Regions from separate parts of the Ectobacillus sp. OTK genome, predicted to be linked through region 1. Evidence: riboswitches for the same ligand, from Rfam matches in the RefSeq annotation. Region 1 holds a riboswitch; the other holds the start of a gene.
The links. A riboswitch is a leader RNA that binds a small molecule or an ion and turns the genes downstream of it on or off. The one in region 1 is predicted to bind thiamine pyrophosphate.
Positions count from the first base shown of each region.

Region 2: it holds a riboswitch for thiamine pyrophosphate, as region 1 does, so the genes downstream of both, thiM (hydroxyethylthiazole kinase) here and thiC (phosphomethylpyrimidine synthase ThiC) in region 1, are expected to answer to the same signal.

Region 1 is NZ_AP048547.1:1,388,846-1,396,314, forward strand. It holds gene thiC (phosphomethylpyrimidine synthase ThiC) at 1-1,664, opposite strand, end outside; TPP riboswitch at 1,800-1,914, opposite strand; gene AC6HZ4_RS06800 (NupC/NupG family nucleoside CNT transporter) at 2,385-3,566, opposite strand; gene AC6HZ4_RS06805 (NCS2 family permease) at 3,751-5,022, opposite strand; gene AC6HZ4_RS06810 (purine-nucleoside phosphorylase) at 5,136-5,954, opposite strand; gene AC6HZ4_RS06815 (amidohydrolase family protein) at 6,012-7,328, opposite strand.
Region 2 is NZ_AP048547.1:5,431,240-5,438,708, reverse strand. It holds gene AC6HZ4_RS26865 (formate/nitrite transporter family protein) at 1-734, opposite strand, end outside; gene desB (Delta(10) desaturase DesB) at 1,566-2,660, shown strand; gene AC6HZ4_RS26855 (DUF8451 domain-containing protein) at 3,210-4,634, shown strand; TPP riboswitch at 4,911-5,022, shown strand; gene thiM (hydroxyethylthiazole kinase) at 5,268-6,080, shown strand; gene thiD (bifunctional hydroxymethylpyrimidine kinase/phosphomethylpyrimidine kinase) at 6,090-6,896, shown strand; gene thiE (thiamine phosphate synthase) at 6,916-7,469, shown strand, end outside.

The sequences.
Region 1 (7,469 bases):
GAAATTCTCATGCTGCAAAATTTTGGACCGCACATGGAACAGAAATGCGCAGTTTTGGCACCTTCAGCTGGAAGAGTTTCATCATGATATTCGATTGCTCTTTCAGGATCAAGGGATAGGTTAAACTGGTCTCTCCAACGAAACTCAAATCTTGCTTTTGAAAGGGCATCATCTCGTTTTTGGGCACCCGGATGACCTTTGGCTAAATCAGCAGCGTGAGCAGCAATTTTATATGTAATAACCCCTACTCTCACATCCTCTTTATTCGGAAGCCCTAGGTGTTCTTTTGGAGTTACATAACAAAGCATTGCTGTGCCAAACCACCCAATCATTGCAGCTCCAATTGCCGAAGTAATATGATCGTAGCCAGGAGCAATATCTGTTGTAAGCGGTCCAAGAGTATAGAATGGAGCTTCTTGGCAGAGTTCCATTTGTTTATCCACGTTTTCTTTGATTAAGTGCATAGGAACGTGGCCCGGTCCCTCAATCATTACTTGCACATCATGCTTCCATGCAATCTTTGTGAGTTCACCCAATGTTTCCAATTCCCCAAATTGTGCTTCATCGTTTGCATCTGCGATTGAACCAGGACGGAGGCCATCTCCTAAGGAGAAGGATACATCATATGCTTTCATAATTTCACAGATTTCTTCAAAGTGAGTGTAAAGGAAGTTTTCTTTATGATGGGCAAGACACCATTGTGCCATAATAGAGCCGCCTCGTGAAACAATTCCAGTTACGCGCTTTGCTGTTAATGGAATATATCGCAAAAGCACACCCGCATGAATCGTAAAGTAATCCACACCCTGTTCCGCCTGTTCGATTAATGTGTCGCGGAACACTTCCCAAGTTAAATCCTCAGCAATTCCATTCACTTTCTCAAGTGCCTGATAAATAGGTACAGTTCCAACTGGAACAGGTGAATTTCGAATAATCCACTCGCGAGTTGTATGGATGTTTTTACCGGTGGAAAGATCCATTAGTGTATCTGCTCCCCAACGAGTAGCCCATGTCATTTTTTCCACTTCTTCTTCGATAGATGAAGTAACAGCTGAATTTCCGATATTCGCGTTAATCTTCACATGGAAGTTACGTCCAATAATCATTGGTTCCGCTTCAGGATGATTAATGTTAGCAGGAATAATGGCGCGGCCGCGGGCCACTTCATCCCGAACAAACTCAGGGGAAACATTTTCCCTTATAGCAATAAATTCCATTTCAGGAGTAATAATTCCTTGACGTGCATAATGCATCTGCGTTACATTTTTCCCTTTTTTTGCACGTAATGGTTTTCGCTTGAGTCCTGGAAAGACAAGTGCATTAGCTCGTGGATCATCCTTTTTATACCCATTATCTTCAGGCTTTATCTCTCGCCCTTCATACTCCTCTACATCCTCACGTTCGAGAACCCAATTGCGGCGTATCGGACGGAGACCATTGCGGATATCGACTAAATCATTGGTATCTGTGTACGGGCCGCTTGTGTCATACACACGTACAGGGGGATTTTCCTCTTCACCAAATGAACCAGTTGTTGGACTTAATTGAATTTCGCGCATCGGAACTTGAATGTCTGGTCTAGATCCTTCTACATAGACCTTTTTACTTCCCGAGAAACTAGACATGATAGAAAAATTCATATCCTGTACAGAATTGTTTTTCATGATTGTATTCGCTCCTTTTTTAAATGATTAAAAAGGACAAAATCCAATCCACTTGCAGCATGAAAAGCCGGGACCTGTTATAGGACCCGGCTGATGTTAGAGGATAGGTACATAATAATTATTAATCATTATGTGTAGTAGATATTCTAACTTCCCCACGCTGGTATGAACCAGATCAGGTCCTGAGGGTTAAGAAACTTTATCGTGTTTCTCTCTCAGCCCAACTTATTGGACACCCCTAGTCTGAAAATTTTAAGTTTTACAAGTTTACTATAAAGAATATAGAGAGAATTGTAAAGGGAATATTTAGCTGTTTTTATCGAAGCCGTTGGAATAGTGCCTCAAGACTAACGGGATATTACGGCAGATGTGCGGGGATTTTGTTTTTATTTTGAAGACTGTAAACAATTTGAATGCACGAATTTATATCTTTTCGTACATTCGTTTTCTTGTAAAATAAGAGTCATTGAAAAAGAGGGAAGATTAGGTTCTAGTACAAAAATTCTTCGTTAGAGCCATAGAATAGAAATTTCCTGCTAGCCTTGAGAGTAAATGGATAACCGAAATAACTTATGCTCGGAAGCTTCTAAGTTAGAAGAGAAAGTATGTAGAGATTAAAAAACAGATGCGGAACCAAGAAATAAAGTTTGATCAGGAGGGCTGTAAAAGGGATAGCGTGAGCTATCCCTTTTACATTTGCTCTTCTATTCTACTCAAAGATTACAGCATCACACCAACAATAGTCCCTGATAATATACTTACTAAAGTGGCTCCATATAAAAGTTTTAAACCAAATTGAGAAACAACATTCGCTTGTTTTGCGTCAATACTTTTTGTCGCACCAGCAATAATCCCAATGGAAGAAAAATTGGCAAATGATACAAGAAATACTGATAAAATACCAACTGTTCGTGGTGATAACTCTGCTGATACATTTGCTAAATCAAGCATTGCTACAAACTCGTTTGTAACTAATTTTGTTGCCATAATCTTACCAGCTTCCAGCATTTCTGATGCTGGAATTCCCATAATGAAAGCCAATGGTGAGAAGATATATCCTAAGACACTTTGGAATGTGATACCGAAAATATAGTCGAATACACCATTAATTGCTGCCATTAATGCTACAAAGCCAATTAACATTGCACCCACCATAACAGCAATAGTAAATCCGAGTGTAATGTATTCACTTAACATTTCAAAGAATGTTTGTTTTTTTTCTTCTTGTAACTCTAAAATATCTTCCTCTTCATTTATTTTGTAAGGGTTTACAATGTGGACAATGATAAATCCGCTAAATAAGTTCAAAACAAGTGCTGTTACCACATACTTGGGTTCAACCATTTTCATGTACGAACCAACAATTGACATAGAAACAGTAGACATGGAAGAGGCACAAAGCGTATATAATCGGCTTTTTGGCAACCGGCTTAACTGATCCTTTACTGTAATGAATACTTCTCCTTGTCCAATAATTGCTGCTGCAACAGCATTATAGGACTCCAGCTTTCCTAAACCATTTACTTTACTTAATAGGAAACCGACTCCTTTAATGATAAAAGGTAAAACTTTGAGGTGTTGCAATATCCCGATTAATACTGCAATGAAAACAATTGGAAGCAATACAGAAAGGAAGAATGAGAATTCTCCTTGATTAACCAGACCGCCAAATACAAAATTAATACCGGATTCTGCATAATGCAGGAGTGTTCCAAACCCATCAGAAATTCCTTTAATTAATATAAATCCGATTTGTGTATTTAATAAAGAGTACGATAACACTAATTGTATAACAAGCATAAGCATAATTGGTTTATATTTAATCTGCTTGCGATCACTGCTTGCAAGAAAAGCTAGTAAAAAAGTAATAGCTAATCCGAGTATAAAGATTAGAAATTTCATTCTGTATTTCCTCCCACAAAATATTTTAATATAAAAACCTTCTTATATTTAAGAGTTTAAAGGATAAGTTGTTTTATCCAAAACACTCCTTAAAGTACTTTGACATTGTATGTTTCTTGTGTATCTACTTTAAGGAGTGAAGTTCGGTGCAAGAGAGATTTGTTCTTTATTTATAAAATACGTACTAATGTACAAGTACAGAAGAAGCGACGATATTCAACAGAAAGAGCACGGCAATTAGGTAAATGAGAGGTGACACATATTTCCACTTTCCAATCGCCACTTTGACTAATGGATATGCGATAAAACCAAAGGCCAAACCGTCGGCGATACTGGATGTTAATGGAATACAGACGATAATTAAAAAAGCTGGAAAACTCTCGGAAAAATCATGAAAAGGGATGTTAATCACACTTTTCATCATTAATGCTCCAATGATAATCAATACCGGAGCAACTGCATTTTCAGGTATTAGCTGAATGAACGGCAAAGCTGCCATTGAGAGGGCAAACAAGATTGCTGTTACTAGGGCAGGAATACCAGTTTTTCCTCCTTCTGAGATTCCGGATGCACTCTCAGCGGAAGCAATGGTCGGGCTGGTTCCAAAGATTCCCGATGCAATCGTAGAGATCGCCATTGCTTTGTAAGCACGAGGAAACTTTTCAACATCCGGCAGCATCCCGCTTAGCAATCCCATGTTTTCAAAGAGAAGAATCATAGTCATAGAAAAAACGGCGATCCAGAAAGAAATCTGTAGGATACTGAACTCGCTGGAGGCAAACAGCTGGCTGTAAGCGTGAAAATCCATTCCTTTGTTAGTAATTTCCTTTTTTTCAGTAATCCAAAGGGTCAATATACTAGTAAAGAAGAGACCGATTAATAGGCTCCCTTTGACATTGCGAACAAATAGCACTAGTGTGACCAGCAGGCCTGCTAGTGTAGACAGTGCAATAGGGCTTCCAAAATTGCCAAGGGCGACGAGAGTAGTTTCACTAGATTGAATAATTCCCCCTTTCTGCAGCCCAATAAAGGTAAGAAAAAGTCCAATGCCCACTGTGATCCCATGTTTTAACGAATCAGGGACAGACGATAGGATTTGATTTCCGAAAGAAGTGATACTGACGAGAAAAAATAGAACTCCTGAGATGATTACCACAGTCATCCCCTGTTGAGGGGTGAGCCCCATAGACTGAATCATCGTATAACTAAAAAAAGCATTGATCCCCATGCCGGGAATCACAATAATCGGCGCATTAACCCATAGGGCCATCAGTAGACAGCCTGCAATTGATGCAATAATGGTTGCTATGACGCTAGCGCTTAATGGAATTCCAGCGTCTTTTAAAATCAAGGGATTGACCAGTATAATATAGGCGCTTGTGAAAAAAGAGGTTAGCCCTGCCGTTAACTCTCTTTTCCACGTCGTCCCGTGTGCTTCCAATTGAAAATATTGCATGAAACGCTGAATCACAATTCTACTCCTCCATTTCGATCCAACTATGTTTGCCCGGACAATCAGCCTTCTTTGGCCTATGCTGGATGTATGAGCTTTTCAGAATCGAAATTCTTCTACATTGCAACAATGACTTCTTTGACCAATTGCAAAAATTGAGCTTTGATTTTTTCGGTTGTTTCCATTACTTCATCATGCGTTAAAGAGTGTTCAGAAATGCCTGCTGCCATATTGCTAATACAGGAAATGCCCAGAACCTCTAACCCGGAATGTCTGGCAACGATTACTTCTGGAACAGTGGACATTCCAACAGCATCCGCTCCGATTCTCCCCAAGAACTTAACCTCAGCTGGTGTTTCATAACTAGGTCCAATCACTCCAGCGTAGACACCTTCCACGACTTTTATTTTTTCCTTGGCTGCTACTTCTTTTGTTAAAGCAATCAATTTCTTCGAATAAGCCTCGGACATGTCTGGAAATCTTTCTCCAAACTCCTCTTCATTAGGTCCAATCAACGGATTTTGGGAGGTTAAATTGAGATGGTCTTGAATGATCATCAAGTCACCAGGCTTAAAAGCTGAGTTAATACCGCCTGCTGCATTTGTTACAATAATTTGCTCAACTCCAATCGCTTTCATGACACGGATAGGATAGGTAACAGCCGCAAGTGCATGACCTTCATAGTAGTGAAATCGTCCTTGCATTGCGATTACACGCTTACCCTTTAAATCGCCAATCACTATCTGACCTTTATGGCCTGCCACGGTAGAAACGGGAAAATGAGGAATGACATCGTAAGGAATGGCAATTGGATTTTCAATTTCGTCTGCTAATATGCCAAGTCCAGACCCTAGGACTAGGCCAATCAATGGGGATTGATCCACCTTGGAAAGCAAGTATTCCTTTGTTTGTTGAATTTTTTCGCTAAGCCTCATGTTTTTTCTCCTCTCAAATGTTAAAAATTAAATTGAAAGTTTTAATATGCCTGGAGTTTATCCTGAAAGGCTAGCCTGCAGACGATTCACTTCAGCAATCACTTTTTCTTCATCTATAGTTAAGCAGCAGCGGTCTTTCACAATTACCCTGCCATCGATGTACACATCGCATACATCGCGTCCGCATGCTGCATAAAGCAAATGTGAATACGCTTCACTAAGTGGTTGTAGATGTTCCTTGTCATACGGATAAATTGTAATGAAATCAGCCCTTTTAGCTATTTCCAGAGAACCTGTGTGACTCATACCAATGGCTTCAGCTCCTACTCGTGTGGCCAAGGATAGCGTCGTTGGGGCCGGGAGCTTAGTTGCATCTTTATAGATACCTTTTTGCAGCAGTGCAGCGGTTCGCATCTCCTCAAACATATCGAAATTGTTATTGGAAGCTACGCCGTCTGTTGCAATTCCTACTTTTATTCCGGCATCTAGAAGACGAACGACATCGGCAATGCCTGAGCCAAGCTTCAAGTTGCTGATTGGATTATGGGCAACCCGTACATCATACTGCTTTAATATCGCCCGCTCTTCATCATTGAGCATCACACCGTGAGCCATCACAGTTGGCTGATCAAAGAGACCTAAACGGCGAAGATGCTCGACAGGACGAACTCCGTAACGTTTTTCAATATCTAGCACTTCAAAATCCGTTTCCGAAACGTGAATGTGTACCATCAAATCATTTTCTTTAGCAATCCGTGCACTTTCAATAAGAGCTTCTGGCGTGCAAGCATACGGGCTATGGGGCGCTACCATCGTTGTTAGACGGTCATCAGCAGCCATTTTATAGCTTTTAGCAAAACGCTCAGCTCCCATGAGGTTTGCTTTCTGTTCTTGTTTCGTGCCTAAGCTAAAAATCGTATAAGAAAAGGCTCCACGAATCCCGGTTTCCCCAATCGTCTGTATTACAGCATCGGGATCTATGCTATTGGGATTAAACATATCTGAGAATGTAGTTGTTCCGGATTTTAACATCTCTAAAATACCAAGCTGGGTACTTACAGAAGCAATTTCCGTTGTAAACCGGGCTTCAATTGGCCATATTCGGGTTTCCAGCCACGGTTTTAGCAGCATATCATCTCCAATGCCGCGCAAAAGAGTCATCACTATATGAGAATGGGCATTTACCAATCCTGGCAGAACCCATTTTCCGCCAAGATCTACCACCTGATTTGCCTTTGCAAGCCATTCTGCAGAATATGGACCGATGTAGGAGATGAGTTGATTCTCAACAATCATAATGCCATTTTTGAAGATTCGATTTTCCTTATCCATGGTGAAAAAGGTAGCGTTTACATAAGCGGTATTCAATAACATCTCCTCCAAAATGATTTCGTATGATTAAGCTATTGTTTCTCCATGCCTTCCTAAAAGGACGGACAAGTACGCATGAATTAGAATTGTTTTTCTCTAAAAAAGGCCTTAACGGCTTCCAGCAAGGGTATGTAAATCCTTCAT
Region 2 (7,469 bases), 1.5 Mb from region 1:
ATGAATATGCTGCCGCCTATTAAGTTACCAATTGTAACAGGTATAAGGTTGTGCACCACTCCGGCAAAGGAAATCGTGCCAGGATGGTGTAATACTAATGCAATTGCAAATGTACACATATTGGCAATGCTGTGTTCATATCCAGAAATGAAAAAGCAGAATACAAATAGGACCATGATAAACAGCTTTGCGCCATCCTCCTTCAAAGACATTGGAATAAAAAAGGCAAGGCAGACAAGCCAGTTACACAAAATAGCCCGGAAAAACAATTCAAATGTTGAGACGTGCATTTTTTTCTCTACAACAGCTAATAAGAAGCTATTTACGGAGGAATCATTAAAAAGTCCGGTTGTGTAAATTAAACCTGCAAAGACAACGGCTCCTAAAATATTTCCTGCGTAACTCATGCCCCACAGCTTCCATACATCAGGCCAACGTATTTTTTTACGAAGTGCCGCAAATGTATAGTAGAATGTATCGCCTGTGAATAAATCTCCCCCGCCGTAAGAGATTAGGATAATGGCTGCTCCGAATGTTAATGCTGCTATTGGATAGGCAATTGGTGAATGCTCCATATAAAAGAAATTGCCTGTTTTAAAGGCTACAATGACCCCAAATCCAATAAACATACTAGCTAGCATAGACCTTAATATATACCGTAAACTGCTTTGCTGGAAAGTTTTTAACTTTTTTAAGGCTAAATTCTCTACTGCAATTAATGATTTCATCTCCATATGCTTTTGCCCCCATTCTTGTGCCTTGGTTTGTTTTATACTTTAAGAATTTATAAAATTCCAGCTAGAAGGCCATTTAACATAGCAAGAAATTTTAGAAATAACGTATAAGTGCAAATAAGTCTCTGTCCTCGCCCAAAGGCCCAGCAATCGGCGAGTGTTCTCATCGCATGTTTTATTTTAGCCATTGCCTGTTTTTCTATGTGAATGGAATGGCTGCCCTTATCAGGATAGTAACAAACATGTGAAATTCTCTTACATTATGACATTGAATGGGGCCAGAATGAAAAGCAACTTGTTGCATTTATGTGAACTTTTGCACAAAGTTTATATGTGCCATACATAGAGACTAGAAATAAAGGGGTTTCAACCAAAGAGGCAGCCTATTGTAGATGTGATAAAGGAATAAATCTTTAATTAAAAATATGCATAGATCTTAATAATATGGGGAAATATGGCCTAAGATAATTGTGTGAATATAACATTACATATGGAGCGGGATGATGTCATGTTCCCTGTTCTTTTTCATTCTATCTCAAAATTTGGCTCCCATAAATAGATTGACAATTCAGCGAAAGAGGTTTAATATCATGTCTTAGTAGCTGGTTTTAATTTTGTTGGTTTTAGTGTCCAGAAAAATGTATAATCTGTGTCTAATGAGAGAAATTGAACATAAAGCGTAAAAAATATCCAAATAATAGAATCAGAAAATGAGCAAAAACTTGTGCGGAAGCTGCTGCTGGAAAGACTGCATGGGTTTCTTATTAATACAGAGGCAAGTAGGCATCATGCTTTTTCTGGAATAAGTCATAAAAGTAAAGGGGTATATTGATGAATGAATTGCGTACGTTTGGGTGGTATGCAGCCCGTGTAGCTCCGCATCTGCCGAAAGAAGCTTTTCAGCCTGTTCCTTCCCGGCTTTGGGGCGGACTAGCTTATCTTATTGTTGTAGTTTCTGGAATTGTAGCGATTGGGACATTTGATTTAAACATGTTTGTCAAGCTTGCAATTAGTATTGTGTTAGGCTTGAGCTACGGCGGACTAGGCCTTTTTGCTCATGAGGTTTTGCATGGTACAGTAATACGGAATAAGAAATGGCGTGATATTATAGGCGCTATCGGCTTTTGGCCATTATGTGTCGGACCTAGGATTTGGAGAAAGTGGCACAACATGGAGCATCACATTCATACACAGGATGAGCATGAGGATCCAGATGCATGGGCAACTCTTGAAAAATTGCAAGAACGGCCATTATTGCGGAAAATTTATAAGCTGCCGATGTGGCTTCGTACTGTTATTAGCTTTACTTTACTGTCCTTAATGTTTACTTTCCATTCATCAAGAATGTTCAAAAGATATATTAATGAATTTAAGCCGAAAGATCGTCCAGTTGTTTGGATGCAGCTTATTTTACCTTGGGCAACCTGGATTGCCTTATTAGTATGGCTTGGCCCGGTTAAATGGTTCTTTGTCTACCTAATACCGCTTTTGATTGCAAACGCAATTGTAATGGGCTATATCTCAACGAATCATCGCTTAAACCCGCTTACAACGGTAAATGATCCGCTTGCGAATACGCTGAGTGTAACCGTTCCAAAATGGGTGGATGTTTTACACTTCCAATTCTCGTATCATGCGGAGCATCACTTATTCCCGGGAATGAATCCAAAATATTTCCCGATGGTAAAGGAAAAAGTGAAAGAAATGTGGCCGGATCGTTATTTTGAAATGCCGCTTACAACAGCGTTAGCTACTTTATGGAAAACACCAAGAATTTATCATAATCATACAGAGCTCATTGATCCTGAGACTGGGACTGTGTATGGCACTTTGGGACATGGCTTGGATCCTAACAATATTGAAGCTCAAAAGCTTGAGGATAGGGAAGCTTCTGTTCCTATCTATTCAAAGGTGAAAAATCAATAAATGACATGAAATGACCGTCATGGAGAATCCGGTACAATATAAGGATTCCACATGACGGTTTATTTGTGTGTTTTCTCATAAAGAATGGAAGAACCTTTAGACAGAAGCAGCTATAGAATTGGGTAAAGTTATCCACATTTAGAGGGAGATAAAAGGGAAAAGGTTATCCACAGGTTTGTAGGTTGATAAAAAGATCTGTACGGTAAGCAGCTATTGCTGTATAAATTTGGCGAGTAAAAGAAATGGAAATACTTTTTATACCTGTATAACATACACTTGGGATGGAAGTATAAAACTTTGGGAAATATTGAGCTTCATTCTGCCTATAAGAGTGTATCAATGAACAATCCTGCAGGCTCCTTTTTGAATCCTGATCATCTCTTTTTCTTTTATTCTGAAGGATTACTTTTTGTTGCTTATGATACATACTGCAATACTTTATTGAGAACAACAAGAGATATGGGAAGAAAGATGGTAAAATAAGAATACAAATGAACAGATGAAATAGAAGGATATATGTAATGAGTTCGTAATAAAGGGAGAGTAAAAGTGAATAACCATACAAACATGAACCATCCAATTGATTATTCGGCAGCATCCCGAGACACTGTAATTCTGGAGCATTATGGACTAAATGAATTAAACTTTGAATCCGTTAAAAGCTATAGGGAAAAATTTGCTCTGACTAAACCAAATCACCCGTGGAACGGGCTTGAGACAAAAGAATTTTTATACAAAATCGGTGCATGGGGAAAGCTGCGCAATACAAGCAAGGAAGGTCTTACAGTCGCGGGTCTGCTTATGTTCAGTGAAGAAAGAATCATAACAGAAGTTTTTCCGCAATACTTTCTGGAATATAGAGAAAGCTTGCATGATGTCCTGAGCGGCAGCTGGTCTGAGAGATTCACCTCTCAGGATGGGACTTGGTCTGGCAACCTATACGATTTTTATTTTAAGGTGATGGATCACTTTGCGGAGAGCTTACCTGCAGATCATGTGAAAGAGAAGGTATGCCTTGCTCTCCATGAGGCACTAATCAATATGATTGTACATGCTGATTACTATATTGAGGGCGGGCTTGTTATTGAAAGGGATGCACAATCTATTCGATTTTCCAATCCGGGCTTGCTGCGTATACCTGTTGAACAAGCCTTTGAAGGCGGGATCAGCAATCTGCGTAATCCAAATGTATTTAAGATGTTTATTTTAATTGATCTTTGTCAAAGAGCCGGATTTGGTTTGAAAAGCATGCGCTTAACGTGGAAGGACTATCAGTGGCCGCAGCCTCAGATAGACCAGGACATGCAGCTGGAACGGACGATCCTAACGCTTAGCATGTCTGAAGACACTACCCAAGGTCAACTGGAGTGGATGCATGAAATTGCTTCAACATATTACGACTATGAAGCTGCTGTGAGCTCCATAAATAACGCTGACAACTCCGTAAATAAAGGGGGTAGCTCCATAAACAATGAGTCAAACTCCATAAATAAAGAAAGTAACTCCATAAATAACGATCTTGACTCCATGAATAGGGAGTATAACTCCTTGAATAACGAGTCGGACTCCGTAAACAAAGAAAGTAACTCCGTAAATAACGTTGATAACTCCGTAAATAGCGAAGAGAATCATCCTGTGCTAGAGGAGATGCCGGTCTTTTTAGAAAATACAGAGGCTATAGACACACAAAAAGTAAATGTTATAGCAGAGGATACTGAGAAAGAGCTATGGGCGATCGCGGAGACGGCAAGAAGGAAGAAACGTCTGAGCCCAAGTAAAATGGAGGAAATCATTTTGCAGTTGCTCGTGAAAAAGCCCCTTATGTTAAAAGAACTATCTCAGTTGCTGGAGCGGACATCAGACGGGCTTCGAAATAATTATTTGGCAAAGCTGCTGCAGGAAGAAAAGATAAAATTGAAATATCCAGATCAACCGAATCATCCGAAGCAGGCATATTTGTTTCGGGAAAAGTAAATTGTAACGCCCCCTTCTACTAAAATATTTCCCGGGTGAGGATCAGTGCAGAGTTTTCCTTTCTAAGGCAGCGATTTTAACGAATCTTGCCTAGAACTTCCCTTCTTTAAAAAATACGGAAAACTTGTAATGTACGTCCCTTTAATCTATTCACTAACTACGAAGACGTTTTTCCTTTTCCCAGGAAATTAGGTTTTGGATATTTGTTTCAAGTAATCTGTATGTGTACGAATTCGCTTGAAATTCTTACAGCAAAGGAGTAAGATTCCTATATAATTATAATAGCTCGGGAGCCTGTGGAAGCAGGCTGAGAGTACGGCTGAACCGCCGTAGACCGTTTGAACCTGTTGGGTTATGCCAGCGCAGGGAGAGCCGTAAAAAAGAAGTCTACGATTGGGAGAATCCTCAATCTAAGCGAGACACTTTGCCCGCGCAAGGTGTCTTTTTTTATAAGAGTTAGGAAAGGATCGCTTTTTTGCGGGGACACCGCCCTGCTCCCACAGTCAGCTTCTTGTGGAGAAAGAGCTCCGCCCGCCCAGGCAAAAAGCGCCTCAATGTGCGGAGAACTGTCTCCTTTGGGAGCAGGGCGGACCGTGTCCGCTTTTCTTATTGATTAAAAGGGGATGAGATCTGATGAATATGCAGAAAATTGGAGAAGTATTACAGAAGGTAAGAGAGACAAATCCGCTTGTACACAACATTACAAATGTTGTTGTGACAAACTTTACAGCGAACGGCTTGCTTGCGCTTGGTGCATCGCCGGTTATGGCTTATGCGAAGGAAGAGGTTGCCGATATGGCGAAAATCGCAGGGGCGCTTGTGCTTAATATTGGTACTTTAAATGAGACTGAAATTGAAGCGATGATCATTGCTGGGAAATCCGCAAATGAAAGCGGCGTTCCTGTTATTTTAGACCCAGTAGGAGCAGGAGCAACAGCGTACCGTACACAAACAGCTCGTAAAATTGTGAGCGAGGTGCAAATTGCTGCATTAAGAGGAAATGCGGCAGAGATTGCAAATGTTGTTGGAGAGAATTGGACAATCAAAGGAGTAGATGCAGGAGCCGGAGCGGGAGATGTTGTTGCGCTTGCGCAAAAAGCGGCTGTGCAGCTTCATACGACTGTTGTGATTACAGGAAAAGAAGATGTTGTTACAAATGGAACAAAAACATATATCGTCCGCAATGGACATCCGATTTTGACAAAGGTAACGGGAACAGGCTGTTTATTAACATCCGTTATTGGCGCATTTGCGGCTGTAGAGAAGGATGTCGTGGAAGCTGCAGTAGCAGCACTTGTCAGCTATGAGGTGGCAGCAGAAATCGCAGCGAAAAAGACGGTAGAAGAAGGCCCAGGCAGTTTCCAAATTGAATTATTAAATCAATTATCTAAGGTAAGCGCGGCTGACGTGACACAATACGGTTCAGTTGAAAAAATCGCGGAATAGGTGATGACAATGAGAACATATAAAGCACTGACAATTGCAGGCTCTGACAGCGGCGGCGGGGCTGGCATTCAAGCGGATTTAAAAACATTTCAAGAGCTAAAGGTATTTGGTATGTCCGCTTTGACAGCTGTCACAGCACAAAATACCCTTGGTGTGCAGGGGGTGTATCCGCTAGCTGTAGAAGCTGTTGGACAGCAAATCGAATCGATTGGCACTGACTTAGGAACAGATGCAGTGAAAACTGGGATGCTCTTTAGCGGTGAAATCATTCAGGAAGTGGCTGAGAAAATTCGAAAGTTCGGCTGGAAAAACATCGTTGTTGATCCCGTTATGATTGCCAAGGGTGGTGCACCGCTTCTTCAGCAGGAAGCGATTGCCGCACTAAAGGAATATTTGTTGCCGCTTGCGACAGTAGTAACGCCGAACATTCCGGAGGCGGAGGCGTTAACAGGCATGTCCATTCAGACGCTGGAGGACCGTAAGGCAGCAGCAAAGCGTCTGCTTGAAACCGGTGTGCAGTATGTGGTGATTAAAGGCGGTCATGATGATGCCGAGGATGAAGCCATTGACTTGCTGTTTGATGGACAAGAATTCTTTTATTTTACAAGCAAGAAAATCGAAACGAAAAACACGCACGGAACGGGGTGTACGTTTGCTGCTGCGATTGCAGCTGAGCTGGCAAAGGGCAATAGCGTACATGCGGCAGTCCAAACAGCGAAGGACTTCATTCAGGCCGCGATTGAAAACCAACTTGGAATTGGAAACGGTCACGGACCGACGAATCACTGGGCATATCAGCAGAAGCAGCACGTCTAACGATAAGGGGTGAAGCCAAATGGCAAGAATTCAAAGTGATGCAATGCGAGAATTACTAAAGGTCTATTTTATTGCCGGAAGCGTAAACTGCAAGAAAGACTTAGTTTCTGTTGTAGAAGACGCAATTGACGGCGGGGTTACTCTGTTTCAATATCGCGAAAAAGGCAATGGTGCTTTGACGGGGGATGCGAAGTATGAGCTGGCAAAGCGAGTGCAAGAGCTTTGCAAAAGCAAAAATGTTCCATTTATCGTAAATGACGATGTAGATCTTGCTTTAGCACTTGATGCAGACGGTGTTCATATTGGACAAGAAGATGAAGCTGCTGCGAGTGTTCGCGAGAAAATCGGGGATAAAATTCTTGGTATTTCCGTTCATACACTTGAGCAAGCGCAAAAGGCCGCTGCTCAAGGTGCAGATTACTTCGGCGTAGGTCCTATCTTCTCAACACAAACAAAGGAAGATGCAAGAGATGCGCAGGGAACGGCTTTAATTGAGCTGTTTAAGGATCATAAAATAGAAATTCCGATTGTTGCCATAGGCGGTATTACAGCTGAGAATACTCCGCCTATTAT